Regions from separate parts of the Yersinia massiliensis genome, predicted to be linked through region 2. Evidence: predicted binding sites of a transcription regulator. Region 2 holds the regulator's gene; the other holds the start of a gene.

Region 1 (16,072 bases), 1.6 Mb from region 2:
CCTGCGCCTGTGTCCAAGCCAGTGTTTTAGCGCGGTCATAAGCACTGCGGTCGCGATGCTTATCCACCATATCCAGCAGATCTTCTCTTGAGGAGGCAATCAACGTCCAAAATGAAACCGTCACGGTTTTACCCGCAGGAACCAGTAGGCTATGGCGTAATGAAAATATCGGGTCAAGCACGGTTCCGACGGTATTTGATAACGGCACATCCATTTGCAATGCCGCAGAAGTGGCAACACGATGACCACGACCAATAAATTTGGCGCGATCAGACTCATATTGCAGTTCACGTACCGGCAAACCATCCGCGACCGAGAAATGCGCGGCCCAGACTTGAGGTTCTTGCGCCGTTCGAGGCCGACGTGTGGCAATTAATGCCCCCAATGCGGGGAGAAATTCAGTCACCACAAACATCTTGGCGAAGGCGGGATGAGCATTATCTGCGGCGGCGCCAGTGAGTACCACTTCGGCATAGGATGTCAGCTCAATCTCTCGTGAACGGCGGCCAGTATTGAGCAATGAGACTCGCCGCACCTCGCCATCGTCTTCACTGGAAATCAGCACATTCATCGTGCTGGTCAACGTGCCGTCACGGCAGATAAACTCCGCATGGTCCTCGGCGAAAATCACTTCACGCTGGGCTTTATCGCTGGCGGCTAATTGCGATCCAGCCGACCAAGTGCGACCACTGCGTAAATCGCGTAGGAAAATAAATGCGCCGTCACTATCACAAGTGGCATCTTCCCGCCAGCGGGTGACGGCTACATCTAGCCAACGGCTGTAACCCGCACCCGCGGTCGTTAGCATAACCGCATAGCGGCCATTGGATAATAGGTGGGTGATGGCTGAACCAATCACCGGTGACGTGAAGCGACGTGTCGGTGGCAAAGCATAATCTGCGGTCGCAGAAAGCCGCACTTCTTCGGTACGCGGATACGCAATGGCCACATTGCGAGGCATCCGTTCCTGTAGCAGCAATTCGCAGGCTTGGATCATCGGTTCATGATGGAAGCGGTTACGCATCACCCCCTGCTGTAGGGTATTGGCGATAGCCACAATGCTCATGCCCTGATGGTGCGCCATGTAGTTTCGAACAATCACCACTTGTTGGTTTTCAGGTAACCGAGAGCGAGTGAAGTCTAGCGCCTCATAAAAGCCATAACGCCCCAACGCCCCCATATCCGCTAAGCGTTCATAATTTTGCATCGCGCCATGGGGATCGACCATGGTGGCTAAACCCGTCGCATAAGGCGCGATAACGGTATTTTCTGATAAGCCTCGTTTTAACCCTAATCCTGGCACGCCGAAATTAGAGTATTGATAGGTAAACTCGATGTCTCGTGCACTGTATGCCGACTCCGATATTCCCCATGGAATACCCAAACTACGCCCATAAGCTTGTTGGCGCTCAACCACGAGTTGATTGGTTTGTTCCAGTAAACTCCCCGCAGGCGCACGCATAACCAGAGAGGGCATCAGGTATTCAAACATTGAACCGGACCAAGAAATCAGCGCCGCTCCTTTGCCAATAGGGGTAGCTGCTCGCCCAAGACGGAACCAATGGCGGGTCGGGATATCACCTTTGGCGATTGCGAACAAACTGGTCAGGCGGGCTTCTGATGCTAACAAATCATAGCAACTCGGATCCAAGCTGTTATCCACCAGCGAATAACCGATTGAGAGTAATTTACGTTCGGGGTCGAGTAAGAAGGCAAAGTCCATTGCCAACGCCATGCTGCGGGCCTCATCGGCCAATTTCAGCAATCGAGCATAGACTTCATCCTGCCGTTCTTGCGTCAATTGCTGGTCGTACTCATGTTCCGCAGCTGCCAAAATGAGAGCTTCAATCCAATAACTCAAATCAATAAAAGCGTTATCATCAATTGGACGTGCAACGCCGTGCACCATCGCCGAGGCTTTCGTAAGAAGCGGCTTCAACGTTGATGGTAGCATCTCCGTTTCGCCCACACTTTTAAGATCCATCCTGATTTGGCCCAACACGGCCCAGAGTTGGCGCTTAAAGTCCTTATCCCCTGGTGGTAGCTGCCTAAAAGCGGCCTCAGCCAACAACAAGCTATCCATTAACCCTTTAGCCCCATTGGTTGCCAACGGCTCTTTCGCCCACTCTTCACAGGTATTGGCGAGCGCAATCAAGTGCCCCGCCAAATTGCCGCTATCAACCGAAGAGACATAGGCCGGCTCCAGCGTTCGTAGATCCTGCGTCCCATACCAGTTGAAGAAGTGCCCTTTGAAACGCGCCAACTTATTCATGCTCTCAAAGGTGGTTTCCAGCCGGACTAATGTGCGATAAGTTCCGGCCCAGCCAAAATCACGGGCAACAGCGGTCGAGAGTAGATAGAGGCCTAAATTGGTCGGTGAAGTTCGATGAGCGACGACGGGCTTAGGGTCTTCCTGAAAATTGTCAGGCGGCAACATATTCTCGTCTGACGTGACAAAAGTTTCGAAGAATCGCCAAGTGCGTCGCGCCGTCAGGCGCAATGCGGGAATATCCTCAGCTGTCATTGGATGATACAGCGCGACCTGATGAGACCGGCTCACCCACAGAGCAATGGCAGGGGCAAATAGCCAGATAAGCGCAAAAGGATAGATTAGCGGCCAAGCAGACGGGGACACAGTCAGAGCAGTGATCGCCATCAGCAAACCCAATAGCGTTCCCTCCATCATATGGCGATAAAAACCCAGTAGATCGGGGCTGGGTTTGCCTGCCGATTGGGCTGCGGTGGTCCATTCCAATAAATGGCGACGAGTACGAAGTAACCGAATCAATGTACGGCCAATGGCATCGACCATCTGCCACGCGCTATTGGCTAAAAAGACCAGTACTAGTAACGTCTGGCTACTGGCCCGCTTAATGTCATTGAATAACGAGCGGAAATGGTTACTGAGCCGAACATTCTGCGCAGGCCATAAAGAGAATAAAATCGGTAAGAAAATAGGTAATGCGGTGAGCAGGATAACCAGCAGTAAACCGATCCATGATGCTGGCATGGGCAGTATCCAACTGACGCCCAACAGTAGCAACGCAAAAGGCGCGACCAATGAGCGCCGCAAATTATCGAGCATTTTCCAACGGCCCAAGAGTGGTAGGCCTTTACTGTCTTGACGACTCTTGAGTAACCAAGGCAGTAATTGCCAGTCGCCTCGCGTCCAACGATGTTGTCTCTTGGTCGCCACGTCGTAACGTGCCGGTGAGTCCTCTACCACTTCAATGTCTGAGGCTAATCCCGCACGGGCAAAAATACCTTCAAACAAATCATGGCTGAGTAAGGTATTTTCAGGCACTCTGCCCGCCATTGCCGCCTCAAATGCATCCACATCATAAATACCTTTTCCGGTATAAGAGCCCTCCCCAAATATATCTTGATAAACATCGGATACCGCCGCGGCATAGGGGTCGATCCCCCCCGGCCCAGAAAATATCCGCTGATACAAAGAGCCCCCTTTTCCCGTCGGCAATGCCAATGTCACTCGCGGCTGAAGAATACCGTAACCATCAATGACGCGCTGCTGATCGGCACTGAAGCGGGGCTGATTTAAGGGATGTGCCATTTTGCCGATCAACCGTAGCACTGCATCTCGTGGGAGACGGGTATCGGCATCCAATGTAATCACATAGCGAACATTCGCTGGCACCTGCGGCTCACCGGCTGCAGTCGCGATGAATGAAGTATCCGTTGCCCCCCGTAACAGACGATTGAGTTCATGCAATTTGCCTCGTTTACGTTCCCACCCCATCCAACAGCCTTCACTGTCATTAAACAGTCGTTGGCGATACAACAGTAGGAAGCGAGGACCAGAAGGGGCTGGGCCATATTGCTGATTCAGCCGCGTAATCGCCTCATTCGCTAAGGCCAGTAGCGGGCCATCACTGGGCAAAACTTGTTGATCAGCATCGACACCATCCAACAATAGAGCAAAGGTCAGTGAACCGTTTGTACCAGAGAGATAATGGACTTCGAGTTGCTCTATTTGCGCTAGAAGATCTTCTTGGCCAGTGAGTAACGTCGGCACCACCACCAAAGTACTCAGCGCATCAGGGACGCCTTTGCTCAGTGAGAGTCCCGGTAAAATCGTGGCCCCAAAGGTCCATGTGATGACCCGATTGACGAGCGCTGTCGCCACTTCCGTCAAAGGAATAAAAGCGATTAAAGCAAAAAGCACCAATCCGCCCGTTGCCAGACTGGGGAAGGAAAGCGCCCAAAGTGCCAATGTCAATAATACGGTTGTAGTCAGTAAGATGGCCCCTACGTAACCGTCGACACCGAGGCGGATACTTAAGCGGCTGAACCATAGACGCATTGAGGGACTAAATCTGAGGTGATTCTCCAATGCATGCCGTCCGGCACCGATTAAATGGTAACCAGGATCACTGCGGCGCTCGATATCATCCTCTCGATCTGTGGCTTCAGCGGCATCCTGTGCGGCTTGCAAGGCGAGATTCGCAATCTCCAGTTCGGTGAAACTAGACCCTCTGCATAACTGCTCGATGGCACTGCGGTACAGATTACGGGTTTGAAAATCCATGCTGGCAAAGTGACTCCCTTGCCGCAAGCACGCATCCACCAAGCTAACGCGTTCAAACAGATCCGCCCAATCGATATCCGAGATCAACCGCATACTGGTGATCACATTACGCACTGAGACGTTAGATGTCCCCTGCCGTAATTGCGTATGCTGTACGACTTCACTTACCGATAACCCTTGTAATTTCAATCGTTCTTCTAGCCATCCCAACGCTGGCGTGGTACGCGGATCTTGATCCCGTAATCGTTTCGCTAGCTGAGAGGCGAACTGTTCGGACAGCGGCTCGCTGGAGCGTGCGGCAATATCGGATTCCAGCGCGAATCGACTTCCCCCTTCAGCCAATAATCGATTCGCAAATGCTTCAGCCTCTGCACGGGCTTGACGCCCTTGTGTTATTTGATCGGCCAAACGGCGTAAGTTTTCTATCAGCACGATACGCAATGTAATCGCAACCGCCCAGAGTTCACCGATAGTTAATGGCTGCACACGCTGATATGCCATGATAAAGCGGCACAAAACCTCTGGGTCAAGATGGCTATCAGTGTGCGCAACAAATGCCCAAGTTATGCCAAAAACCCGTGGATAGCCCGCAAATGGCCCCTCAGCCAGTTTGGGCAACTGACGATAATAGCCCGGCGGTAAGTCATCACGGATTTCACGGATTTGCTCTTCAACCAAGTGATAATTGTCTAGCAACCACTCAGCGGCGGGTACAACAGTGCGGCCCTTTTCCAGTTCTGCCGCGTTGGCACGATATGCTTCCAACAAGGTGTTAGCATTATCGTTTAGGCGAGCACGCAGCGTGGATACCTTGGGGGGCTGAGAGGTTATCGATTGAGCTTTGGCAAGGCTTTCAGCATGTTGCTCCAGTCGCTCTACACTGAATAATTCTTCTCTTACCGGTGCCGTGTCACGCCAAGGTGTGATGGCGGTACGTCGTGCAAAAATAGCCTTTAAGAATTGTTTCATAGATACCTTTCTGATCAGGTAAGCGCCTTGAGCTGTACTAGACGCGAGACATTGAGCAGGAAACGCCGTGACAGGCAGAATGCTGTCAAAGATGCTGAGTGAAGGTGGCAAGCAAAAGTCTGATACGCCGAAGCGCTCAGTCACAAAAAGAGGCAAGTAAAGGCTGAAAACACGCGATAAGCGTACTACAGCAAAAAAACCGAACAGTATTAACTGTAGTTCAATCAGGAAATATTGGAGTAGAGAATGAAAGGTGTAAAAAAATCAATTCGTTAACAAACCAAGCGAAGGGAAATTAACTACCTGCAGCCTATACGTAGACCGCAGGCCATTTCGCCGTAAACTCAAAAACTAAATCCCCTCCTGAAATTTTCGCGCCTTGGCGGTTTGCTGTTTTTCTAACTCAAAAATAGCGCGTTGCAGCCCTTTTTCTTGAATAGGGCTTAAGCGAGGGAATTTAAAACTGAGGCGCTGCATGGTCAGCGTTTCACCTTTGTTATTGACGACTTGCTTATCAATGGAGCGAATAAATTGCAGGTCCAATTTAAAAAGGCCAAAACCACATAAATCAACCGAAACATCCCGCAAAACACCACATCCTTGCAGGGGGAATTCACTGCCTTTCAGAGCGTATAATCCCATTCCTCCCAAAGAAATATCCGCGAGTGTATAGGAGAATTTACTGCCATCAGAGAATTTCCCAGTGCAATAGTAGGCAGGCCATTGAGGGATATTAATGCGAAAATATTCACGTCGTTGGATAAAGTAAAGTTGTTCAGGTAGGGGCGAGCTATAAGCAGGCAATGACAAATAGTGTATTTCTTGCAATTTATGACAGGCGAATTCAATTTTGGCACCCGTAGGTTCCGCGATGATAGTGATTTGGTTCGCGGCAAGCGCGAGAGTGTTCTCATGTTCTACGCTGCCAAAATCAAAAATAAACTGATTCGTCTCGGGCATAACATCTAAAATGCGGCTAATAAACTGCCCGCGAGCATGCGTCACCATGACGGCGGTATCATTCTTCTGTAGATCTCGAAGAATTGCACAGATCGCTAATTTATTCGTTTTGACAAAGTTTTCTTTAGACGTTTCGCTCACCTGCCATTCCCCATCTTTAATGTTTCGCTCTGGCTCACCAGATAATTTGAAGCCTACAAGTATCAGAAGGGTTATCGGCAGAAAATAGATTAACTTTAATGATGATTTGTTGATTTCTTTGCGGGGAGGAGGATGAGGTAAAAATAAAGCGACATTGGCGCAGGCCGAATATCGCTTTTATGTTCGACATACCGCAATTTGCGGTAATCAGCTACGGACTAAATCATCACCGTAACCAATCCACTTGTAGGTGGTTAATGCATCTAGCCCCATCGGGCCACGTGCATGGAGTTTTTGGGTGCTGACCGCCACCTCAGCGCCTAAACCAAACTGCCCCCCATCGGTGAATCGTGTGCTAGCGTTGACGTACACGGCAGATGAATCCACTGCACGGACAAAATGTTCGGCGCTACTGAGTGAGCGAGTTAAAATCGCATCTGAGTGACTGGTGCCATGCTCACGAATGTGTGCAATAGCGCTATCAATATCAGTCACGATATCCACATTCAGATCCAGTGATAGCCATTCATCATCGTAATCAACGGCCTCTACAGCGACAAGATTAGCCTTACCTTCTGCGAGATAGGGCATGGCTTGTGGGCTGGCATGGAGTGTGACACCAAAAGCATGCATTCTGTCACTCAATACGGGCAGAAATTCTTTGGCGATAGCCTGATGAACCAGCAGTGTCTCCAACGAGTTACAGGCGCTTGGACGCTGAACTTTTGCGTTTTCAATGACTAATAATGCTTTCTCAAAATCGGCACTTTCATCGACAAAAGTATGACAGACACCAATACCGCCAGTAATCACTGGAATGGTGGATTGTTCACGGCACAGCTTATGTAACCCAGCCCCCCCGCGTGGAATCAACATATCGACATAGCGATCCATCCGCAGCAATTCATTGACCAATTCACGATCTGGACTTTCAATCGCCTGTACAGCGGCGGCAGGTAGACCGCATTGTTCCAAGGCTTGTTGAATCACTTTTACCGTTGCCTGATTGGTGTGATGTGTCTCTTTGCCACCACGCAGAATGACCGCATTACCCGTCTTCAGGCATAAACTCGCCACATCAATGGTGACATTAGGGCGGGCTTCATAAATCACGCCAATCACACCTAGCGGGACACGGCGGCGTTCTAATTTCAAACCGCTGTCGAGCAAACTCCCGTCAATCACTCGGCCCACGGGGTCATTGAGGCGGCATACCTGACGCACATCATTTGCAATAGCCACTAAACGGGCGGGGGATAATAACAGCCGGTCTAACAATGCCTCACTCATACCACTGTTGCGGGCGGCGATCATGTCTTGTTCATTGGCCTGCAAAATGGTTTGGCTTTCAGATTCTAGCAGGTTAGCCATCACCGCAAGCGCCTGATTCTTCTCTGCTGTGCTCAGCATCGCTAATTGCCAAGAAGCCTGTTTGGCGGCTTTCCCCATCTGTTCCAGCATGCTCATGCTTGCTCCTTAACTGACAATCATATCGTCACGGTGAACAGCCACTGGGCCGTATTCATATCCGAGAATATCGCTAATTTGTTGTGAGTGGTGGCCCGCTAACATGCGCAAGGCGTCACTGTTATAACGCGAGACACCGTGAGCTAAATCTCGCCCACTAAGATTGAGGATACGAATGACTTCGCCGCGAGAGAAATCCCCTTTGACGCTACGGATCCCTTTTGGCAGCAGTGAACTCCCCCGCTCCATAATCGCCGCGACAGCACCATCATCAACGGTGATTTCACCCGCAGGTGGCGCACCAAAAATCCAGCGCTTACGATTTTCCAGCGGTGTTTCCAACGCATGAAAACGTGTCCCGACGGGGGTGCCATCTATCACATCAGCAATGACACCAGCTTGGCTACCCGCTGCAATCACCACATCGATGCCCGCACGGCATGCGACATCAGCGGCTTGCAGTTTGGTCGCCATACCGCCAGTGCCAAGACCCGAGACACTGTCGCCCGCAATTTCACGCAGTGCATCATCAATCCCATGTATTTCGCGAATGAGTTCAGCTTCTGGATTATTACGGGGGTCTGCAGTGTATAAACCGGCTTGGTCCGTCAGTAACAACAGCTTATCTGCACCCGCGAGGATCGCCGCCAGCGCAGAGAGATTATCGTTATCGCCCACTTTTATTTCAGCGGTCGCGACCGCATCGTTCTCATTGATTACCGGTACGATGCGGTTATCCAATAAAGCATTCATGGTGTCGCGTGCGTTCAAAAAACGCTCACGATCTTCTAAATCAGCACGGGTCAGCAGCATCTGGCCCACATGGATGCCATAGATGGAAAATAGTTGTTCCCAGAGCTGAATCAACCGGCTCTGCCCGACGGCGGCTAATAGTTGCTTTGACGCGATGGTGGCGGGCAACTCTGGGTAACCCAAGTGTTCACGCCCAGCAGCAATCGCCCCTGAGGTGACAATAACGATACGATGACCTTTTGCGTGTTGCTGGGCACATTGACGCACCAATTCAACAATATGGGCACGGTTAAGACGGCGGGAACCGCCTGTCAGCACACTCGTCCCCAATTTCACAACCAATGTCTGGCTGCCACTCATAATTTTTCTGCCGTTGGGATAAATAAAAGAAACAATATATACCTAAAGTCACTGGCGTTGCAGCTAGACGTCTGTCTCACTGAAGCGGACCTCATGGATGAACCTAAGAGCGAACATCGTTGATTAACAGCCTTGTGACTTCAAATACGAAAGGTGTAGGTCTTTGTAGCAGGCGCAACGCATTATGCCAACAGGCATGATAATAAATTCCCCTTTTTATTGTGCTAAAAGGGGAATTTATTGATTTGGGTAGAACGACTTTTGGGTATAACAAGTTTTTGGGTAGAACGGCACTATTCTTACGCGAACAACTTAACGTCTTACGCGGACAACTTAACGGGTTGCTCGCTAAAATCTTGTGCAGGGACCAATTTCATTTCAATAGAGGTGAGCATTTCAGCTAAACGCTGATGGAAACTCCGCAGAGTGGTCTCCAGCTTCTCTTGTACTTCAGGATCTTTAATGTTTTCCGCTTTCCAAGTGCCTTCTTTATTGAACAGGCCAAACTGGTAAACATAAGTAAAATGGTCTTGCGCAGGCTCCAATTCTATCCACCAACCCCAGAACTCACGCTTTTCGGGAGCAAGCTTTACATTGACGCAAACAGCTAAACAGTCAAAGAAAAAACGGTCATTCTGGCACTGCCCTTCACGTAGGTATGGCCCCAAAGCGGCGAAACGTTTCATAAGCTTACTTTTAGGATGAGCACTGGTTGACGTCATTCTTAAATCTCCTTATGTAGACGCACCTTTTTAGCAAACTGTTAAAAATTAGCAACTCATTAACGCATTTTATCTTCTAACCATTGGCTGGTTTGCAATAATGCACGATGGAAATTGTCATAGAGCGGCGTAGATGATATAGCCAATAATTTGCCGTCAGCGGAAGAAGAGCATATGAGCTTAGATTCTTCTTTCGGGCTGAAAGGATCGTTTTCCCAGAATCCTGCCAGCATTGGCGTTTGGCAACGTCGCCCCAGTAAACCTTGTATTTTCAATGAATAACTGTTCATTTCTGTTTTCAGTGTTTCATCTGAAGCATCAGCCATACCTAAACGACTGGCCATCACATCCATGTACATATCCGGTACTTTGCGCTGGCTATCGCTGTTGCACAAAAGGTGATGAACAATCGGCCCAAAGCATGCCACGGCACGCACTCGTTGAGGTTCCAGATAACCTAAACGAACCGCGACATTGGCACCAAAACGGAAACCGAAAACACTGACGCGCTGATGGTCAACCCAAGGGATATTGGGCAAGGCATGCAATACCTGTTGATGCAGATAACTGGTATCTTGCGTTAACTTCCAACGAGATGAGGCCCCTACTGAAGGCATGTCGATGGTCAACATGGCTATCCCTTTCGGCGCAAGATAGTCACGGAATAAGCGATGATAGTCACCTTGCAAGGTGTCCAACCCACCACAGATCAGCACCGTTGGGAATGGCGCACTGCCCACGGTCGGCATATGCAAGAATCCGCAAAGTGTGCCCCCATCAGCAATAGAAAACTCTAATTCTTTCAGGGTATAAGGTAAATGTTCAGCGGCAGCTTCATAAGCGCGGTTAGATAAAACCTCGACTTGTTCAGCGAGTTCATCACCTTTCAGATGTGGATAACTGGCGATGCTGTAGAGGTTGGATGCGTTTAACCAATATTGGCCCGCGCTCTCAGGATCGGTCTCTTCCATCGCTTTTTGCTGCCACTTCATCGCCTGCTGTGCCCATTCATAAATCCAGTTACCGTTACGATAACCGACGACGGTGTCCAGCAGCTCGTTATCGCTGTGCTCAGCTTTTGAACAGGCAATACGCGACAAGACTTCTTCTATCTCAAGGGGATCGACACCACGCCAAGTCCAGATGAGGCGGTTGATCATTCGATACCAATGGCAAGTGGTATCCCCATCCAAAGCAGAATGAACGCTCATTGGATGGTTGCAATGGGCATGCCGCACTAAGGTCGACGTTTCAGGGTGCTTAAATTTAGGTTTGAACAAAATTTCAGAAAGGTTGGCTTGTGCCATAGTAACAATAGCCTCCATAAGCCGTGATGCAGGCCCGATAAGGGCTGCTCAGATGGAGCCAAGTTTACTCATACTGCGGGAAAAATGAAACGCCCGGTCAACACCGAGCGTTTAAAGTTGGGTAAATTACTTGCTATTTAGAGGGGCAACAAAGGTTACCGCCATATCCCAAGGCTGTTCAATCCATGTGTCCTGAGGAATATCAACCACATAGTCATCAACTAATGGGCGACCCGCAGGTTTAGCGAACACGGTCACAAAATGAGCTTTCGGGTACATATCGCGAATGGCTTTTGCCGTGCCGCCAGTATCGACCAAATCATCAATCACGATAAAGCCTTCACCATCGCCTTCAGCGCGCTTTAAGACCTTAAGATCACGTTGATTGTCATGGTCGTAGCTAGAAATGCAAACGGTGTCTACATAACGAATACCCAGCTCACGCGCCAGAATGCCAGCAGGTACTAACCCACCACGGCTGACCGCGATGATACCTTTCCATTGATCCGCTGGCAGTAAACGCTGTGCCAATTTGCGGGCGTGAATTTGCAACATATCCCAGGTAACGACGTATTTTTCGCTCATAAAATGTAATCCCAGCCAGTATAGAAGTGGCGTGCCATGTATCAGAAGGGGAAAAAAGGTTGCGCGAGATTATAGTGAGCCAACCGAATAAAAACCAGCGATTATCTGGCTAATTAATCGAATCTGAGACAGTAATTGTGGTGCGATACGCGCGTAATGCCAATGAAAGTGATATTCTCAAACTATCTCGCCATTACGATGGCGGTTTATCGCAACCCCTAAAATCTTTAGTCATCAACCCAATAGCATCTCTGAAATCTCCGTTGTGAGACTGCCGAATGGGAATGCTATTACAGGAGACTTACAGTGTCTGAACTGTCTCAACTTTCGCCACAGCCGTTGTGGGATATTTTCGCAAAAATTTGCTCTATCCCTCACCCGTCTTACCATGAAGAAGCGCTGGCACAGCATATTATGGCGTGGGCCAAAGAAAAAGGCCTGCACGCGGAGCGTGATCAAGTCGGTAATATCCTGCTGCGCAAGCCTGCGACCAAAGGGATGGAGAACCGTAAGCCCGTGGCACTGCAAGCCCATTTGGATATGGTTCCGCAGAAGAATAATGACACGGTACATGACTTCACCAAAGATCCCATCCAACCTTACATCGATGGCGAATGGGTCAAAGCCCGCGGCACGACATTAGGGGCCGATAATGGGATTGGTATGGCTTCCGCACTGGCTGTGTTATCTGATGACAGCGTTGAGCACGGCCCACTGGAAGTGTTACTGACCATGACCGAAGAAGCCGGCATGGATGGTGCATTCGGCCTGCAACCTAACTGGTTGAAAGCCGATATTCTGATTAACACCGATTCCGAGCAGGAAGGTGAAATCTATATGGGCTGCGCCGGTGGTATTGATTTCATCACCACGTTTGCGCTTCAGCGTGAAGCTGTGCCAGCGGGTTACCAAACGCTGAAGCTGACCCTAAAAGGTCTGAAAGGTGGTCACTCAGGCGCAGACATTCACCTCGGTCTAGGCAATGCTAATAAGCTGCTTGCGCGTTTCCTGTTTGAACAGGCTAAAGAGTTAGACCTGCGTGTATTGGATTTGAATGGCGGTACGTTACGTAACGCTATCCCGCGTGAAGGCTCTGTGACGTTGGCCATTGCCGCAGATAAAGTCGAGCAACTGAAAAGTTTGAGCCAAGATTATCTGGCCACACTGAAAAACGAATTGGCTGCAGTAGAAAAAAATCTGACGATACTACTTGAGCCTGTTAGCTCCGAGGCGAAAGCCCTGACGAAAGAGACTCAGCAACGTTTGGTGGCATTATTAAACGCGACACCTAATGGTGTCATTCGCATGAGCGATGCAGTTAAAGGCGTGGTAGAAACCTCACTGAACGTGGGTGTGGTGACCATGAATGAAGACGAAGCCGAAATCATTTGCCTGATTCGTTCCCTGATCGACAGCGGAAAAGATTACGTGGTAAGCATGCTGACAGCAATTGGTCAGTTAGCGGGTGCGAAGACCTCACCAAAAGGTGGCTATCCTGGCTGGCAGCCAGATCCTAGCTCACCGGTAATGGCCCTTGTGCGAGAAACGTACCAAAAGTTATTCAACAAAACGCCAAACATCATGGTTATTCATGCGGGCCTTGAATGTGGTTTGTTCAAAAAACCTTACCCAGATATGGATATGGTTTCGATTGGGCCAACCATGACGGGGCCGCATTCGCCGGATGAACAAGTTCACATCGAGAGCGTAGGCCAATATTGGCAGTTGCTGACCGCATTGCTCAAAGCAATTCCAGAACGCGCATAAAAAGATTGAGTTAACATTCTGACACGAAACGGCGGCTCAAATGGGTCCGCCGTTTTTTATGCCGCCCTATTCCCAGCTCAGCAGTAATTGCCGCTCAAGTTGTGGATCCAGCAATGTGACATGCAGGCCCACCAAGCGCACTCCCCGCCCAGCGCGGCGCTCATTCCACGCCGTTTTCGCTACTTGCAGTAAGTCTGTTTTATTCAGCTGCGGCCAAACATGTTCTTGCGTCGTTTGCTGAAAATCATGAAATTTCAGCTTCACCCCTTGCCGAGCAATATGTAGGTCTGGCCTGACCTTACTTAACCGCGTTTCCAGCTCAATATATAGCTGCTCAATCAATGATTCACAGCTATCCCAGTCATGGATATCCTCTGCCAAAGTCCTTTCAACACCCACCGATTTACGCAAACGTTCGGGGGAGACCTCACGTTCATCAATACCGTGGCTGCGCTCCCACAACACATGACCAAATTTACCAAAGCGTTTCAATAATTCAGCCTGCGAGTAGTTTTGTACGTCACTACAGGTGGCTAACCCGACATCCTGTAAACGTTTAGCGGTCACTTTCCCAACGCCTGGAATTTTGCTCAAGGGCAAATCATGTAAGAAGGGTAAAACCTGATCGGGCGTTATCACATATTGCCCATTGGGCTTGTTCAAATCGGACGCTATTTTTGCCAAAAACTTGATAGGAGCGATGCCAGCCGAAGCTGTCAGGTTCAGTTCATCAGCGATTGATTGGCGAATCTCTTGGGCAATTAATGTGGCTGAACCGCTGCACGCCAGGCAATCAGACACATCTAAATAGGCCTCATCTAAGGAGAGCGGCTCAATCAATGGCGTGTAACGAGCGAAAATTTCACGAATATGCAGTGACGCTTCTTTATAGGCTGCCATACGGCCGGGGATAACTTTCAGTTGTGGGCATAGTTTCAGGGCCATGGCCGTTGGCATCGCACTGCGGACACCATAATGCCTAGCAGGATAATTGGCGGTACTGATGACACCACGCCTGTCGCGACTACCGCCAATCGCGATAGGGATATCGCGTAGGCTAGGATCATCACGCATTTCAACTGCCGCAAAGAAGCAATCCATATCCACATGAATAATTTTTCGCATCTTATCCACCCACCACACATTTACTGTATAAGTATACAGTAAAGTAATCTTAATTCAAGATTATCCTAACTCTCGTCCCTCTAAGCCTATCGATTAACTGTCACATTTCATAATTATCCTAATCAAAACAGTAATCAATAACGCCTATAACAGAATTGAATTCTGTTATTAAGTTCTTTAAGTATTTTGCTATTTATTTTTTATAAAAAACCATTAAATTCGAAAAGGCCTAAAAATATTACTTATATGATTAACATCAACCTCAACGATAATTCATTGTTAATTAATGAATAGGACTCAATATTATGCGAAATTATATTATGGCTACCCTACTATTATCCTCCTGCTTTGTTTCTTCTGGTTTTGCCGCAAATCCCCAATCAGTTACCTCCCCTGAAATACCACAAATTATTGCCCATCGAGGAGGGACAGGTGATGCACCAGAAAACACATTGCCCGCCATCAAAAAGGCGCTCGATAATGGCGCCGATGCAATTTGGATCACGCTACAACTGTCCAAGGATAATATTCCCGTATTGTATCGCCCTTCTGATCTTAAGGAATTAACGAATAAATCCGGTAAAGTTTCTGCTTATACCGCTAAACAACTCGCACAAATGGACGCGAGTGTTGCTTATGATAAAAAACACAATATTACGCTTAAATCAGGTGCTAACAGCGGCATACCTACTCTTGATGAAGTATTGAAACAATTCCCGACCACCACATTCTATCTTGACATCAAATCACCCGATGCCAATCCGTTGACCTTCGCCAAGGCGCTGCAAAAAACACTCGATGTTAGCCATAAAGGCGAGAAAAACCGCCTATCCCGCGCTCGAGTCTACTCAACCGACGATGCATATTTGAATGCATTGGATACCGTAAATAAGGTAGCTGACCCATCACATCAGATAAAGCGTTTTGAAAGCCGCGACCTTACGCGCACTCAGCTCGCCAACATTACTATGGCTCATAAATGTGATTTACCTACGGAGAACCTCGAGCGTTGGTATGGCTTAGAATTGCATCGCAAAGTTGAAGTGGTGGAGAAATATACATTGGGAGAGGGCCGCTCCAATGCGGTACTGAGTTGGGATAAAGAAGCTGTTGATTGTTTTCGCAAAAACACTAACGCGCACATTATTTTCTTTGGGATAAATACGCCCGAAGACTATAAGAAAGCAAAAGAATTAGGTGCAGATGGTGTTATGGTCGATTCACCCGCGCTATTTCGAAAAATTGTGAGTGGCGAAGAATAGTAAGTAGCAAAAATAACGTGATCATCTAAACGATGATATTCAGGATATATACTTTTATTACCCACTATTCGTTAGAGAATCGGCTATCTCTATCTAAATATTCTCCTC
Region 2 (16,072 bases):
AGCCGGCATCATGACCAGCGACCGTCTGCAAGGGGTGATGAAACTGACACCTGCGTTGGGCCAGAAACAGATTTATCTGTTGGTCTATACCACCCGTGAAGATCTGGCTAAAACCACTAAGCTGCTCGATCCCGCTAAGGCTTATGCCATGGGCGTGGGTAACGCAGTACCGGACATCCCAGATCCAATTGCTAAGCATACGCCTACGGGCAACCTAAAAATCAAAGCCACTGCCGAGCAAGGCATGGGTAACGTGATGATAGGCTTAATTCAGTCAGCACCGGCTTCGCCTCCTGTTGTGGTAGGCAGCACACAAACTGCGGCGGTCGCGGCACCAGCGCCAGCGCCTGTGAAACCGGCAGAACCGATGCTGAGCGAGACTGAAAACTACTTCAACCAAGCGATTAAAGACGCGGTGAAATCCGGTGATGTCGATAAGGCGCTGAAATTGTTGAACGAGGCGGAACATTTGGGCTCAACTTCAGCCCGAAAAACCTTTATTGGCAGTGTAAAAGGCAAGGGTTAATCCCGGCACTGCCGAATATGGCTAGATGATTGGTGCGCTTTGGCGCACCTTTTTTTATGGGGCGGTATGTGCAGCGACTGCGCCTTATCTTGTTTTATGCAATATCTTCTTTACCCGATGACCTCTCTAGAGCTTCGATGCTGCGCATCCTTTTGCTGAATTTATCGGCGTTAATTGGTTGTTGTGGTTATGATAATCAGATGCCGCCCTTGGCTCATTCTGCGCTACAATAGCGCTCTCTTTCGTCATTATTAAATCCCCAGCAGGGAGCTAGTCGCATGTCTATCGGCGATGCATCAATTTTAAAGCCTATCGAATGGTGTGCCATTGAACAGCCCGATATTCCCGCCAATATTGCTGATTGGTTGATGGAATTAGGCTCAATGACTCGGCGCTTTGAGCAGCATTGCCAGCGAGTCCATGTCGAACCGCAACGTGAATGCTTCGTGACACGCGATGAATTAGGTGAAGATGCGGCACATTTACCCGTAAGTGAACGCTATTGGCTGCGGGAAATCATCTTATGTGGTGATAATGAACCTTGGCTACTGGGGCGCACGGTCATTCCCGAAGAAACCTTGTCAGGCCCAGACCGTGCGCTGGTGGATTTAGGGACGATACCGCTCGGGCGCTATTTATTTGGTGGCGATAATTTAACGCGGGATTATATTCAGGTAGGGCGGCAGAATGCGCTATGGGCGCGCCGCTCATTGCTACGCCTATCAGGCAAACCCTTGTTACTGACAGAAGTTTTTTTACCGGCCTCGCCGCTTTATTCGGTTTTTGCAGGCTGAGTTGGCTGTGAGATTTAGGAGATGGATAAATTGAAGGGAAGTATTGACCAAAGCAAATGGCGGGCTTATTGCCGTTTGATGCGCATCGATAAGCCGATTGGCTCCTTATTATTGTTGTGGCCGACATTGTGGGCGCTATGGTTGGCGGGGCAAGGCATTCCTGAGGTTCAGATACTGATTGTTTTTGTCTTAGGGGTCTTCTTCATGCGCGCGGCGGGCTGCGTCGTCAATGATTATGCTGACAGGAATATTGATGGCTATGTGAAGCGTACGGCCTCTCGGCCGCTGCCCAGCGGTGCCATTAGTGAAAAAGAGAGCAAGATCCTGTTCGTCACCTTGGTACTGCTTTCGTTTGGCTTAGTCTTAACCCTGAATCGCATGACCATCGGGCTATCACTGGCGGCACTGGCGCTGGCTTGGGTGTACCCGTTTATGAAAAGGGTTACCCATCTACCTCAGGTGGTTTTGGGGGCTGCTTTTGGTTGGTCAATCCCGATGGGATTCGCGGCAGTCAGCGAAAGTTTGCCCTTAGTTTGTTGGCTACTATTCTTGGCCAATATCTGCTGGACGGTCGCTTACGATACGCAATATGCGATGGTTGATCGTGATGATGACCTCAAAATTGGGGTTAAATCTACTGCCATTCTCTTTGGTCAACATGACAAACTGATCATTGGATTGTTGCAATTAGCGACATTGGTACTGATGGTCGCCGTTGGCTGGCTGATGAATCTGGGCGGGGCATTTTATTGGTCATTACTGCTCGCAGGGGCGCTGTTTGTTCATCAGCAGAAGTTGATTGCTCAACGTGAGCGTGATGCCTGCTTCCGAGCATTTCTAAACAATAACTATGTGGGATTGGTGCTATTTTTAGGCATTCTGGTGAGCTACCTATAAAAAATGGCCAGAGGGTAAGTCTGGCCACTTTTATTGTTTGCTAACCGATACTGTTTGCTAACCAATATTGTTTAGCTAACAGTATTGTCACGCTAACCGATTAATTTTCCGATTTATCTTCTTCAGGTTCTGGCAACTGTTCGCTGGTTTCCGCTGGCATACTGACACTCTCAATCGTCAGCTTCACTTCCGGCGTCATCAAGGCGCTCAACATATTATAAACTTCCAATGTCTGTGCCTGAACAGCATCACCCGTATCACTGATATAACCTTCTTCACGCAGTGTGCCCACCAACGTTGAGAAGACGGCTTTATCAAAGAATTCAGGTGCGTTAATGCCATGCAGAACTGACAAACGTTGCGCCATGATACGGCTCTCTTTCTCCAGCGCCCCACGATTGATACTTGGATTTGCACTGAGTAACGACAGCGTAATCGCGTAACGTTGCAGTGTTTCTCGGACACCCGCAGCCAATAATTGCAGTGGACGAATACGGGCTGGATTCAGCACCAACTCATTCCCTTTGTCGCAAATAAGCTGCTGACGCGCCAGTTCATCAACCAAGGTATCCAGCGTATGCGGTAACTGCTCTTTGCTGTAATGCAGGAACAATTCGGCTTTTAGCATCGGATAAATCATGCCAATCTGACGCAGCAACTCAGCGCGAGTAATGCGGCGGTGGTACATCACCATGCTGGCAATCAGCGACGGTAACATCAGCAAGTGCTGGATATTATTGCGGTAATAAGTCATCAGCACGGCTTGTTCCCGTGGCAGGATGATGATGTCACCGATATTGTCTTTCTCCACCTCGAACTTATTCATATTCAAGGCGTGATTCAGTAACTCTTCCGGCGTTTTATCCGGAACAGTGACGTCTTTCGCGTAAGGTACGTTGCGCATCAATTGCAGGTAGCAATCGAGTTGCTCAAGTAACTGCTCGCGAGTCAGTGAGCGCTGGCGTGAGGCCAATAATGCGGTAGAGCAGAGGTTCATGGCGTTTGCCGCTGCCGCATTGTTGATTCTAACCATGATCTTGCCAGCCAAATCATTCACTGCTGGTGTCAGCCAAGTTGGACGCTGTGCTTCAATCGGATCGATAGCATCCCGCCATTGCGGCACATTCGTGTTCAAGTAGGTGGTCAGCGGAATGGGTTCACCAAAGTTAACATAGCCCTGACCGAGATTACGTAACTTGCGCAAGCCACGTAGCATCTGCAGTAAGTTCTCTTTCTCTTTGGTCGCACCACGCAGTTCTTTGGCGTAAGTGCCCACTTCCATGACATGCTCGTAGCCAATATAAATGGGCACTAAGGTAATGGGGCGTGACCCACCACGAAGCATGGCCTGAATGGTCATCGACAGCGTGCCGGTTTTAGGCTCTAACAAACGACCCGTGCGTGAACGGCCGCCTTCAACAAAGTATTCTACCGAATAGCCACGCGTAAACAGCTCACCCAAATACTCACGGAACACCGTTGAATAGAGTTTATTGCCTTTAAAAGTACGGCGGATAAAGAACGCACCCAAACGGCGGAAAATCGGGCCAGCAGGCCAGAAGTTAAGGTTAATACCGGCAGCAATATGAGGAGGTACTAACCCTTGATGATAGAGCACGTAGGAGAGCAGCAAATAATCCATATGGCTGCGATGGCAAGGCACATAAACAATCTCATGGCCATCTTGCGCCAACTGCCGTACTCGCTCAGCGTTATGGACGTTGATGCCTTGATACAGGCGGTTCCATGTCCAGCTCAATACCCTGTCAGATAGACGTACGGCTTCATAAGAGAAGTTTGCCGCAATCTCTTCCATCAACGTAATGGCATTTTGCTGTGCTTTCTCGTGGGATATTTTTTTAGTCCGCGCTTCATCGGCAACGGCTTTTTCAATCGCTTTAGAGGCCAGCAGCTTATTGAACAGATCCTGACGGGCTGGCAAACTTGGGCCGACCGCCGCCAAACGCTGACGAGAGAAGTGCATCCGCGCCACGCGAGCCAGTTTATGAGCGATTGTTTTATCTGTGCCATGCTCACTGGCCATCCGGCGCAGTGACACCGTGGTTGAGAACCGGACAAAACTATCGCGGCCTAGCCACAAGACAGCAAAGAACTTCTCAACGCCGTTCAATACCCGCAGATGAGGTGTGCCGTGACCTTCGCGCCCAGGTGAGCGACCAAACATCACGGAAACCGGTAGCATCTGGATATCTAATTCCGGATTATTACGATGTAAATCCAAATAATCGTGGAATAACTTCACTGACTCTTGTTTTGGTGCGTAATAGCGAAAGACCCTTGGACCATTATCGATAAAGACATGGCTTGGGAGTTGTACGCCATCAATTTCCAATGGAATCAAAGGGTCGGGCAGATCTTGTGCCTGACATTGCGCTCGCAAAGTCAGCAAATCTGCCTTGGAATTATAAGGTAAAACGTACAGAATTGGACGAGATGGGTCTAACCCTAACTCAGTCACAGGATCTGCCGGAATAACCTTGCTTTTTACCAACAATTTAAGTGGTAAATTCAATAACTTATAATATATTTTACGCCAACCTGACATGACAACTTGAAGCCTCTTGTTAGCAATTCATCGCAAGGATACCAGAAACTGGTTTTTAGATCTGTGGTGATGAGACAACAGAAAGCGGTAAAAATCATCATCTCCTTAAGATAAAGGCAATAAAACATGGCAAATCAGTTAACAGGGCTAACCCGAATCTACAAAGCAGCGGGTTATTCTGCGAAAGGCTTAATCGCAGCTTGGCACAATGAAGCGGCTTTTCGCCAAGAGGCTGTCGTTGCGCTCGTGGCTATCATACTGGCGTTCTGGCTAGATTTAGATGCTGTAGCCCGCATTTTATTGATTGGTAGCGTTGTTCTAGTGATTATTATTGAAGTTATCAATAGTGCAATTGAAGCGGTAGTCGACCGTATCGGCAGTGAGTTTCATGAGCTATCCGGCAGGGCTAAAGATATGGGCTCTGCTGCCGTGTTTTTAGCTGTTCTGCTGGCTATTTTTGTCTGGATATCTGTACTTTGGCACCATTTGAGTTGACGCTATGGCGCATAAAGCCGCGGCGAGTTCACAACAGGACACAATTAAGCTGTGATTAATCCCTGTTTTTATTCACTCTTTGGTTCCCAATATCCGCTTACCTGTATATACTCACAGCAAAACTGTATAAACAAACAGGGGGCGGAATGAAAGCACTTACGACCAGACAGCAAGAGGTTTATGACCTGGTGCGCGATCACTTGGCGCAAACTGGTATGCCACCGACCCGTGCTGAAATTGCGCAGCGTCTGGGATTTCGTTCTCCTAACGCTGCTGAAGAGCATTTAAAAGCATTGGCCCGTAAAGGCGTGATAGAGATTGTCTCTGGCGCTTCGCGTGGCATTCGTTTGCTGATGGAAGAAGAAGAGGGCCTGCCACTGATTGGGCGGGTTGCTGCAGGTGAACCACTGCTGGCACAGCAACACATCGAAGGGCACTATAAAGTTGATCCTTCAATGTTTAAGCCGAGCGCAGATTTTCTGCTGCGGGTTAATGGAATGTCGATGAGAGATATCGGTATTCTGGATGGCGATCTACTAGCCGTACATAAAACGCAGGATGTGCGGAACGGGCAAGTGGTTGTGGCACGTATCGATGATGAAGTGACAGTAAAACGCCTTAAAAAGCAGGGTAGCATCGTACAGCTGCTGCCAGAGAACAGCGAGTTTGAGCCGATCGTCGTTGATCTGCGCGAACAAAGCTTCACCATTGAGGGATTGGCTGTTGGCGTCATCCGTAATGGGGACTGGATCTGAATTAATTGACCGCAATATACCCTTCCCATCAGAAGGGTATATTATCCATTTCCCTACAATCTTTCTTATCATATTTAAATTGAGAGCATTCCGATAATACATTATTACCTGCTGTTTTAACTGAATATTCTCAGTCGCTATTTTTGCTTTCTTGATCTAAATCCAGTCATTAATATCAACCAGCCTTTAATTATCAGTCTCCTCTGCTATAGTTATTCCTACGATAAATATTTCTACTGATGCTTAAATAAGTTAATAACTATAAATTATTAGTTTATATAGATGGCGTTAGATGCTTATTAATATGGAAAATATTTATCGTGTTGAATTAAATAAACTGACTAATCCAAAGATTACGGAGATATCATGAACAAAGATCAAGCTGACGGTAACTGGAAGCAGTTTAAAGGTAAAGTGAAAGAGAAATGGGGTAAGCTGACTGACGATGACCTGACGGTTATTGAAGGAAAGCGTGACCAACTGGTCGGTAAAATCCAGGAGAAATACGGCTATCAGAAAGAGCAGGCTGAGAAAGAAGTGAAGGCCTGGGAAGACCACAGCAAATATCGCTGGTAGTCACATCACTAAATGGAATTAATCTGATATCGATACAAATGATTCGAATTTCTGCATGCTAGAATAATCACTATTAATTAAATAAGCCTCATATCGGTTGTTTAACTAAATTTATTATTCAATCATCTTTGATGATGCATGTTAATAATAGAGTCTATATTAGGATTTTCATTGGAATGATTGTTTGTATCGACGCGACACAAGGATGTGTCTCATATTTGCTGGTCATGGCTAATATTAAAAATAAGGCTGCCGTGATATCGACGACAGCTTAAACGAGATTCTTGGGCGTTGCTCTCTTTTGCCTCAATCACTTCTTTTTTGCCACAATTGAGTGGTCATGATCGCAATGATCATGGCTTTCACACGCTTCGATTACCCCGCATTCAGCACATAAACCATGCGCTTCAACCACACTATGACGCAGCGTAAAACCAGACTGTTTTGCTAATTGTGCCAATGCTTCTTCGATACCCACCGTAGTACGTTCAGTCACTATCTTGCACCTATCGCAGATAAAGAGGGCTGAGGTGTGGGTCGGCTCTTCAAAATGATGGCACAACACATAGCTGTTAGCTGATTCAACACGGTGGATAAACCCTTGTTCCAGCAAGAAGTCTAATGCGCGATAAACTGTCGGAGGCTTAGCCTGAGGCTCAGATACGCGCAGCAAATCCAATAAATCGTAGGCACTGATTGCGCCGGGCTGTTGTGCCATGAGGCGCAATACTTCAAGACGTTGCGGTGTCAGCCGGACGTTACGTTGTTGACACAAGCTTTCAGCTTGAGCCAGCAGTTTTTCCTGATTGATAGGGTTCATCATATACATCCCGCCGCAGTCGAATTGAAGGGATTTTACCATATTTACTGTTAATCGCCGATAGATGAAAAGGCGCAGGGTTGGCGAGCATCGCAATTTTGTCTTTTTAACTTCAATACTGGCCTGATATCGAGTTCTTCGTGTTACTAGACTGCCTAACCATCATGGCGAGATTTTACGGCGTGAGCGCTAAATTAAAGCGAACAAACCGAGCTGAATGGCTCGATTTGTTCATTTTTAGTTAGTATTAGAAACTATATTTGACGCCCAACATCACTGACGTATCGCTGTAACCATTGTTACCGATTTGCTGACCAACATTACTCCATAGATTAACGTTTTTATTTACCTTTCCTTCTACGCCGAGCTTCAGCTCCGCAATATTTGCGGCGCCTTCTTGCTGAACAATTGCAGTATCCATTCTTGTACCAAAATCTTTCGTATTATGGATCCAGTTGGCTTCGACGAAAGGTTGAATAACGTGTTCTTTATTCTGGTCACGGTAGTGATTCATAAAGGCTTTAGCCCCTAAGCGGGTTTGGATATTCCCCTCACCTTCGCTAGAAACGCGAGTGCCATTAGCTTCCTTGTGGTCATCAGCTTTTATCCCCATCCAAGTCACCTGCGCCTTCGGTTGGATGTAATAACGCGTATTTTTCGCTGCATTTTCGCCAACATTGAAGGTATAACCACTTTCAATTGAAGCGGTAACGCCCTTGGATTTATACTCTTCGGCCGCTAGGTCTTGGCCATTCACCGTGTTATTAAACCAACTATATTGTGCCCAGCTATCCACATATAGACCGGTTTTATCGGTGTCATTGGCAAACCAAGTACCATATAAACCCGTACTGTAACCGTCGACGGAGCCTTTTGCGCTATAGCCGGAGATACGTGAGTCCGTAGTACTACTGCTATTGCCATAACCGGCCATGACGCCTAGATGGAAACGATCTTTATCGTTATTGCTCCACTGAGCAATATCGCCACCAATTTGAAGGACATAACGATTCGTTCGAGTATCGAGTTGGCCGTTAGTATCACGGGAGCGATTATGCCCACCTTCGTTGCGCATCCACATACTGGTGACTTTTTGCTCGCCAGTGAACGCATCAATGTAGTGACTTTCCCCTAACCGGTCATGCAGGCGAGTAGAAAACATATTATTGGCCGCAGCTAAGTTAGCACTATAGGCTCCCGCTTCTGGGCGTTCAATTCTTGGTCCAAGAGCGGTACCTTCATCTGGCGTTAAGCCGCCACCACCACCAGGGCCTGGGTTGACTGAAGCTAGTGTGCTGTTTAGATACCAATTATTGGCATTGGCATCCAGACCACGGTTTAAATAATAATCATAGGCGCCAGCAATAATGCGGCCGCTTTGAATGAATTCACCATCAGATGAACCTGTAACACTGATTAACTCAATACCATTGAGCGTTTGCGCTCCGCTTCCGCCCAAATTGTTAACCTGAACATAAGTCGTTCCTGATGTATTACCCTGAACATTGAGTTTGTCTGTCACTGAAACATCAGCAGCTAATACACCATTCATATTCAGCAATCCATTGTTGCCGATATAATCTCCGATGATGTTCAAGGTATTTCCACCACTACCGCCAAAATTAACAACTCCTGCATGGTTGAGTGACTTTAGTGTTTGGCTGTAACCATTCAAATCCAGAGAACCCGCAGATTGAGTGATGAAATCTGAGAGGCTGCTGAAAATATTATTCGCCGTGGCTCTAATTGCACCACCATTGACAGAGGTTGTCCCGCTGTAGTGACTTGTATCAGACAAACTCAGAGTCCCTGCACCGTCTTTATTTAGGGTCGTGGTACCGTCTGCTGTCAGGTTATTTAAGGTAAGATTTACGCCAGCATCGGTATTGATCGTACCTGTCAATCCAGATGCAATATTAAGGTTAACATTCTCTGTATCGGCAACAGCCCACAAAGTATTATTGGTTCCACTGAGCATATCAAAAGCATGGTCTGTGCCCAATGTACCGGATGTTAATCTAACGGTGCCTCCATTCATCTTAAGATGAGCATTAAAAGTACCTCCTCCTGACGCTATTGTCATAAAACCATTATCCGAGAGTGTTAAGTCGGCGTTATTATTAACGTGACCCACAAGTGTTCCACCACTCAGACTAGTAGCATCTCCGGCAAAGGTTAATAAATTATTGGCACCACTGATATTACCAATTCTACCGCCAGATATATTAAGGATATTACTATTACCAAACATGCCAGCAATAAAGCCATCGGACATATTATTAATTTGGGTGTTGCCATCCATAATGCTAATGGTACCACCCAATAAATTACCGATTTGAGCATTGTTACTCATCATGAAAATCGAACCACCAGACATGTTAGCAACGGTATGAGATACATTAAAGTTACTGAAATCATCTCCTTCTACAATATTGGTGATTGTTGAGTCTACATCAATTGCATTGGCAGAAGACGCCGATAGTATGCCGAAGATCGCTGCTGCTATCGGCGTGAAGAGAGGTGTTTTCATAAATAAAACCCACATTAGTTAATATTGGTTTCGATATTAATCAGTACTATTTTATTTTAAATAGGACTTTAAACTAAAATTTGTGGGAATTTTCCGACATTTATTTCTTTATTGGAATTAATGTTCGTCCAGTGTTAATTAAGTTAATTTATTAGGGCTAATTAAAACTTATTGTATGGGTTTATAGATGAAAGTGTGGTCACTGATGTGGGGTTCAATAAAATATGATTGACTATATTATTCAAATGTTTTTATTTTGTGAGTATCTAAAGAAGTTGTATTGAAACTCTACTTGATAATTGGAATTAATGGAATATACATTATTTATTCTTCTGAAATTTTTTTAGATATTTTTTTATTATTGAAAGAGATAGAGTCGAGAGCAAATACTCTAGTTATTCAAAACTTTAAGTTTACTAATATGACCTGCCGTTTAGTCATCGGCGCGAAGATTTTTTTCTGTGTTATAGTAGGCGATGCTTTTCCCTTATCACTATTCCAGTGACCTCTAATTGAGGTGTGCTGAGAAGAAATAACACGACAAAATGACCCAGAATGCACGAAAATAACACACTGACAAATTCAGCTATAACAAGCGATCATACTGATTTTAAAAGCGGTTTTCCGCTACAGAGGTTCTCCGTCGCGCCGATGCTCGATTGGACTGACCGCCATTGCCGCTATTTCCATCGCTTACTCACTAAGCAGACGTTGCTCTATACCGAAATGGTCACCACCGGTGCCATTATTCATGGTAAAGGCGATTATCTGGCTTACAGCGAACAGGACCATCCTGTTGCGCTACAACTGGGTGGCAGTGACCCACAGGCTTTAGCACTGTGTGCCAAACAGGCTGAGCTTCGCGGATATAACGAAATCAACTTGAATGTAGGCTGCCCTTCCGATCGCGTGCAAAATGGTCGCTTTGGTGCTTGCTTAATGGCAGAAGCGAGTCTGGTGGCTGATTGTATTAAGGCCATGCGTGATGTGGTGTCTATTCCGGTTACCGTGAAAACCCGTATCGGGATTGACGACTTGGATAGCTACGCGTTTTTGTGTGAGTTTGTGCAAACTGTTGCTGAGCAGGGTGGGTGCGATATCTTCACCATACACGCTCGAAAAGCTTGGTTATCAGGGCTGAGCCCGAAAGAAAACCGTGAAATACCGCCGTTAGATTACGAACGTGTTTATCAGCTCAAACGTGATTTTCCCGCACTGACCATCGCCATTAATGGTGGGGTGAAAACATTGGCTGAAGCCAAAGAACACCTGAAATACCTTGATGGGGTGATGATGGGGCGTGAGGCTTATCAAAACCCCAGCATTCTAACGCAAGTCGATCGTGAGCTGTTTGATCCTAATGCTGAGGTGGTTGATAGCGTAAAAGCTATTGAGGCGCTCTATCCTTACATCGAACAGGAATTGTCACGAGGTGCCTATCTTGGCCACATTACCCGCCATATTTTAGGTATTTTCCAGGGCGTGCCCGGTGCGCGTCAGTGGCGTCGCCATCTCAGTGAGAATGCACATAAGCCCGGTGCGGATGTCTCCGTCGTCGAGCAGGCGTTGGCCCTTGTCACTCGCCCGCAGTCTAATTCACTATCCGCAGTCTAATTCACTACAAGTTAGTTAATTTGACCATGCCTATCCGTTTGTTCGGATAGGCCGTATTTAATTTATTTCTATTAAATTCAATGCGTTAACTTTAATCATTAGATTGGCACGTTTCTTGTAATACTCTCGATAAAACCCTGCTTGTGCCGCGATCTTTGTCGCGCGATGCAAGGGCAATAAACAATGAGTAAGGAGCTCGCCATGTTTGAAATTCTATTTGTTATCGGTTTTTTCATCATGCTCATGGTGACCGGCATTTCATTATTGGGAATATTTGCGGCTTTGCTGGTCGCTGCGGCTTTTATGATGGTCGGCGGGTTATTTGTCATGATGATTAAGTTATTGCCATGGTTGGTTCTAGCGATCGTTGTCGTTTGGTTATGGCGTTCGATGCAGAAACCGACAGTCAGGCGTTACTGATTATTTTGCTTTCTTGCGTGAGCGATCACAGCCTGAAAGTTTAGTGATGCAAATTGTCGTGAAAGCGTATTTTTTCTCAGGCGTGCTTGCTAGGATGCTACCCGATACGATTCGGTATCACTTTTTCATCTCTGCTAGAGGCAAGAAATAGCCGTATAAACGGCACTGTTACCAAAACAGATCGGCTTCTGACAGATTATCCAGCTGTACCCCTACATATGCATCAAAGAAAGCAAGGGCTCCTAATCAGGAGCCCTTTATTTTTATCGCGAGATTAACTCAAAACGACTTAGCAAATTAAGGGATCAGCAGGCTAGACCCTGTTGTTTGGCGGCTTTCTAATATTTCATGGGCACGACGAGCATCCCGCAACGGGAATTGCTGGTTTTTAGCCACATCAACATTAATGGCACCGCTCGCGATCAGTGAGAACAGTTCATGACTGGCGGTTTCCAGCTCTTGTCGATTGGTCACGTAAGCATTGAGTGATGGGCGTGTCACATACAGCGCACCTTTCTGATTCAGCGTCGCGAGGTCAATACCGGTCACAGGACCCGAAGCATTCCCGAAGCTGACCATTAATCCCCTGCGTTTGAGGCTGTTGAGTGAGTCCTGCCACGTACTTTTCCCAACCGAATCATAGACAACACCCACTTTCTCACCATGGGTCAGTTCAACCACCCGCTCAGCGATATTTTCAGTGCGATAGTTAATGGTGGCCCAAGCGCCTGCCGCTTTGGCTAACTCTGCTTTTTCATCCGACCCCACGCTGCCAATCAGTTTTGCACCGAGCGCTTTTGCCCATTGGCAGGCAATTAACCCGACTCCCCCTGCGGCTGCGTGGAACAAGAACACTTCGCCGGGTTTGATTTCATGAGTTTGGCGCAATAAGTATTGGACTGTCAGCCCTTTAAGGAATGACGCAGCCGCTTGCTCGAAAGAAATCTGCTCGGGAAGCATAGCAATTTTTTCTGCGCTAACATTATGCACTTCGCTGTAAGCACCCAGCGCTGATTGAGCATAAACCACTCGGTCACCCACTTTAAGGGTCTTCACCGATGAACCCACTTTCACCACGACGCCAGCCGCCTCCGTTCCCAAGCCGCTAGGTAGGTGAGGGGGTGGATAAAGCCCGCTGCGAATATAGGTATCGATATAGTTAATGCCGATTGCTTTGTTTTCAACCTGCACTTCGTCAGCTGTGGGATCTGCCGGTGAAAAATCAAGGTATTGCAACACTTCTGGCCCACCAGTGGTGTTAAATTGAATACGCTTTGCCATATTAGCTCCTCGACGTAGATGTATTTTCACCCTACAGGGTTCTGGGTAGGTAGCCAAGATCTTGCGTGTAGAGATTCGTGATTGATTTATCGGTTACCTGCAACTCCAATTACTTTGGGTATATACTAGGTCGCTATAATTTCTATTCGTCATTTTTTCTATTCGCAACAAAGGTAAAGAACACTCTTCATGGCCGCAAAAAAACCAACCAACAATACGACAGAGCCACGAGACCGCCAGATGGAAGGGCTGAAGCTCCCGCCGCATTCGCTGGAGGCAGAGCAGTCCGTGTTGGGCGGTTTGATGCTGGATAACGAACGCTGGGACAACGTGTCAGAACGTGTTGCCAGTAATGACTTTTTCAGCCGTCCGCATCGCCGGATCTTTACCGAAATGCAGCGCTTACTGGAAAACAGCAAGCCAATTGACCTGATCACGCTATCTGAATCATTGGAGCAAAAAGGTGATTTAGACTCGGTGGGGGGCTTTGCGTATTTGGCGGAGCTATCCAAAAACACGCCAAGTGCGGCGAATATCGGTGCCTATGCAGATATCGTCCGTGAACGTGCCGTTGTGCGTGAGATGATCTCGGTGGCGAATGAAATTGCCGACGCCGGTTACGATCCCCAAGGGCGTAGCAGTGAAGATTTACTGGATTTGGCGGAGTCCAAAGTTTTCCAAATTGCAGAGAGCCGAGCCAATAAAGATGAAGGTCCAAAAAGTGTCGACCAGATTCTAGAAGCGACGGTGGCACGTATTGAGCAGCTCTATCAGCGGCCCCATGATGGTGTCACTGGTGTCTCGACCGGCTTTTCTGATTTAGATAAAAAGACGGCAGGTTTGCAGAAATCGGATTTGATCATTGTGGCGGCCCGTCCATCGATGGGGAAAACTACGTTTGCGATGAACTTGTGCGAAAATGCCGCGATGATGCAAGAAAAACCGGTATTAATCTTCAGTTTGGAGATGCCCGGCGATCAGATCATGATGCGTATGCTGGCGTCACTATCACATGTCGATCAGACTCGCATTCGTACTGGCCAACTTGATGATGAAGATTGGGCGCGTATCTCCAGCACCATGGGGATATTGATGGAAAAGCGCAATATGTACATCGATGACTCCTCTGGCCTAACACCGACGGAAGTACGCTCTCGTGCACGGCGTATTTTCCGTGAACACGGTGGCTTAAGCCTGATCATGATCGACTACCTACAATTGATGCGGGTGCCATCGCTTTCCGATAACCGCACCTTGGAAATTGCCGAAATCTCACGCTCTCTCAAGGCGCTCGCGAAAGAGCTACAAGTTCCTGTGGTTGCGCTGTCGCAGCTTAACCGTAGCTTGGAGCAACGCGCCGATAAACGCCCCGTCAACTCCGACTTACGTGAATCTGGCTCAATTGAGCAGGATGCCGACTTAATCATGTTTATTTACCGTGATGAGGTTTATCACGAAAACAGTGATGAGAAAGGGATCGCCCAGATTATTTTGGGTAAACAGCGTAACGGCCCGATCGGTTCTGTTCGACTGAAATTTAATGGTCAGTGGTCGCGTTTCGATAACTACGCAGGCCCACAATACGACGACGAATAGTCAATCCCCCTCATTCGTGAAACCGCAGGGGTTAACTGCGTCCACTTGCTGTGAGCCAATAACACTAATTTCTTTACATATATAATTGATAATTAAGGATAAGAAATGAAAGCGGCAACTGCAGTCATTGACCGCCGCGCTCTGCGACATAACTTGCAACAGGTGCGGCGTATGGCGCCGCAAAGCCGCCTGATTGCCGTTGTGAAAGCAAACGCTTATGGCCACGGGTTATTGGAAATTGCGCATACGTTGCAGGATGCTGATTGCTATGGTGTTGCGCGTATTAGCGAAGCGCTGATGCTGCGTTCTGGCGGCATTGTCAAACCTATCTTACTGCTGGAAGGCTTTTTTGCCGCAGAAGACCTGCCCATTCTGGTGGCGAATCGCATTGAAACAGCAGTGCACAGTATTGAGCAGTTGGAAGCGCTGGAAGCCGCGAGCTTACCCGCCCCCATCAATGTTTGGATGAAACTGGATACTGGGATGCATCGTTTGGGCGTTCGTCCTGAACACGCAGACGCTTTTTATCAGCGTTTAAGCGCCTGTCGCAATGTGGTCCAGCCGATCAATATCATGAGCCACTTTAGTCGCGCGGATGAACCAGAAGTCGATACCACTCACCAACAACTCCGCTGTTTTGATGCCTTTGTCGCCGATAAGCCCGGTAAACAGTCGATTGCCGCCTCCGGCGGTATTTTGTTGTGGCCAGAGGCGCATCGTGATTGGGTTCGCCCTGGGATTATTCTCTACGGTGCTTCGCCGTTGGATCAACCCCATGCTAGCCATTTTGGCTTGCAGCCCGCGATGGCCTTGAAATCCAGTTTGATTGCGGTACGTGAACATAAAGCCGGTGAACCTGTGGGTTATGGTGGCACTTGGGTCAGTGAACGAGATACGCGGCTAGGTGTGGTGGCGATTGGTTATGGTGACGGCTATCCTCGTAGCGCGCCATCGGGGACACCGATGTGGATCAATGGGCGTGAGGTTGGCATTGCTGGCCGAGTATCGATGGATATGATTTCAGTCGATCTTGGGCCGGATGCTAACGACAAAGTCGGGGATGAAGTCTTGCTCTGGGGGGCAGAATTGCCCGTAGAGAAAATTGCAGCCTGTACCGGTATCAGCGCCTACGAATTGATCACTAAGCTGACCTCCCGCGTAACGATGGAATATTTAGGGGAATAAGGTAAGCTGCATAAATA

What was found. Region 2 encodes LexA, which represses DNA repair genes until DNA is damaged. Its sites were predicted from a motif close to TNCTGTATGTACATACAGNA; they were not measured.
Positions count from the first base shown of each region.
Region 1: a site for LexA is predicted at 14,724-14,743, ahead of dinB (DNA polymerase IV). Genes of this name have one in related genera too.

Region 1 is NZ_CP028487.1:3,680,547-3,696,618, forward strand. It holds gene DA391_RS17200 (GH36-type glycosyl hydrolase domain-containing protein) at 1-5,515, opposite strand, end outside; gene DA391_RS17205 (flagellar brake protein) at 5,867-6,616, opposite strand; gene proA (glutamate-5-semialdehyde dehydrogenase) at 6,824-8,077, opposite strand; gene proB (glutamate 5-kinase) at 8,093-9,196, opposite strand; gene crl (sigma factor-binding protein Crl) at 9,517-9,918, opposite strand; gene frsA (esterase FrsA) at 9,978-11,225, opposite strand; gene gpt (xanthine phosphoribosyltransferase) at 11,352-11,810, opposite strand; gene pepD (beta-Ala-His dipeptidase) at 12,117-13,577, shown strand; gene dinB (DNA polymerase IV) at 13,644-14,702, opposite strand; gene DA391_RS17245 (glycerophosphodiester phosphodiesterase family protein) at 15,008-15,964, shown strand.
Region 2 is NZ_CP028487.1:342,237-358,308, forward strand. It holds gene malM (maltose operon protein MalM) at 1-526, shown strand, start outside; gene ubiC (chorismate lyase) at 805-1,320, shown strand; gene ubiA (4-hydroxybenzoate octaprenyltransferase) at 1,351-2,217, shown strand; gene plsB (glycerol-3-phosphate 1-O-acyltransferase PlsB) at 2,318-4,783, opposite strand; gene DA391_RS01570 (diacylglycerol kinase) at 4,910-5,278, shown strand; gene lexA (transcriptional repressor LexA) at 5,425-6,033, shown strand; gene DA391_RS01580 (CsbD family protein) at 6,400-6,609, shown strand; gene zur (zinc uptake transcriptional repressor Zur) at 6,920-7,429, opposite strand; gene DA391_RS01590 (autotransporter outer membrane beta-barrel domain-containing protein) at 7,677-9,959, opposite strand; gene dusA (tRNA dihydrouridine(20/20a) synthase DusA) at 10,515-11,573, shown strand; gene pspG (envelope stress response protein PspG) at 11,775-11,993, shown strand; gene DA391_RS01605 (quinone oxidoreductase) at 12,291-13,274, opposite strand; gene dnaB (replicative DNA helicase) at 13,464-14,870, shown strand; gene alr (alanine racemase) at 14,976-16,055, shown strand.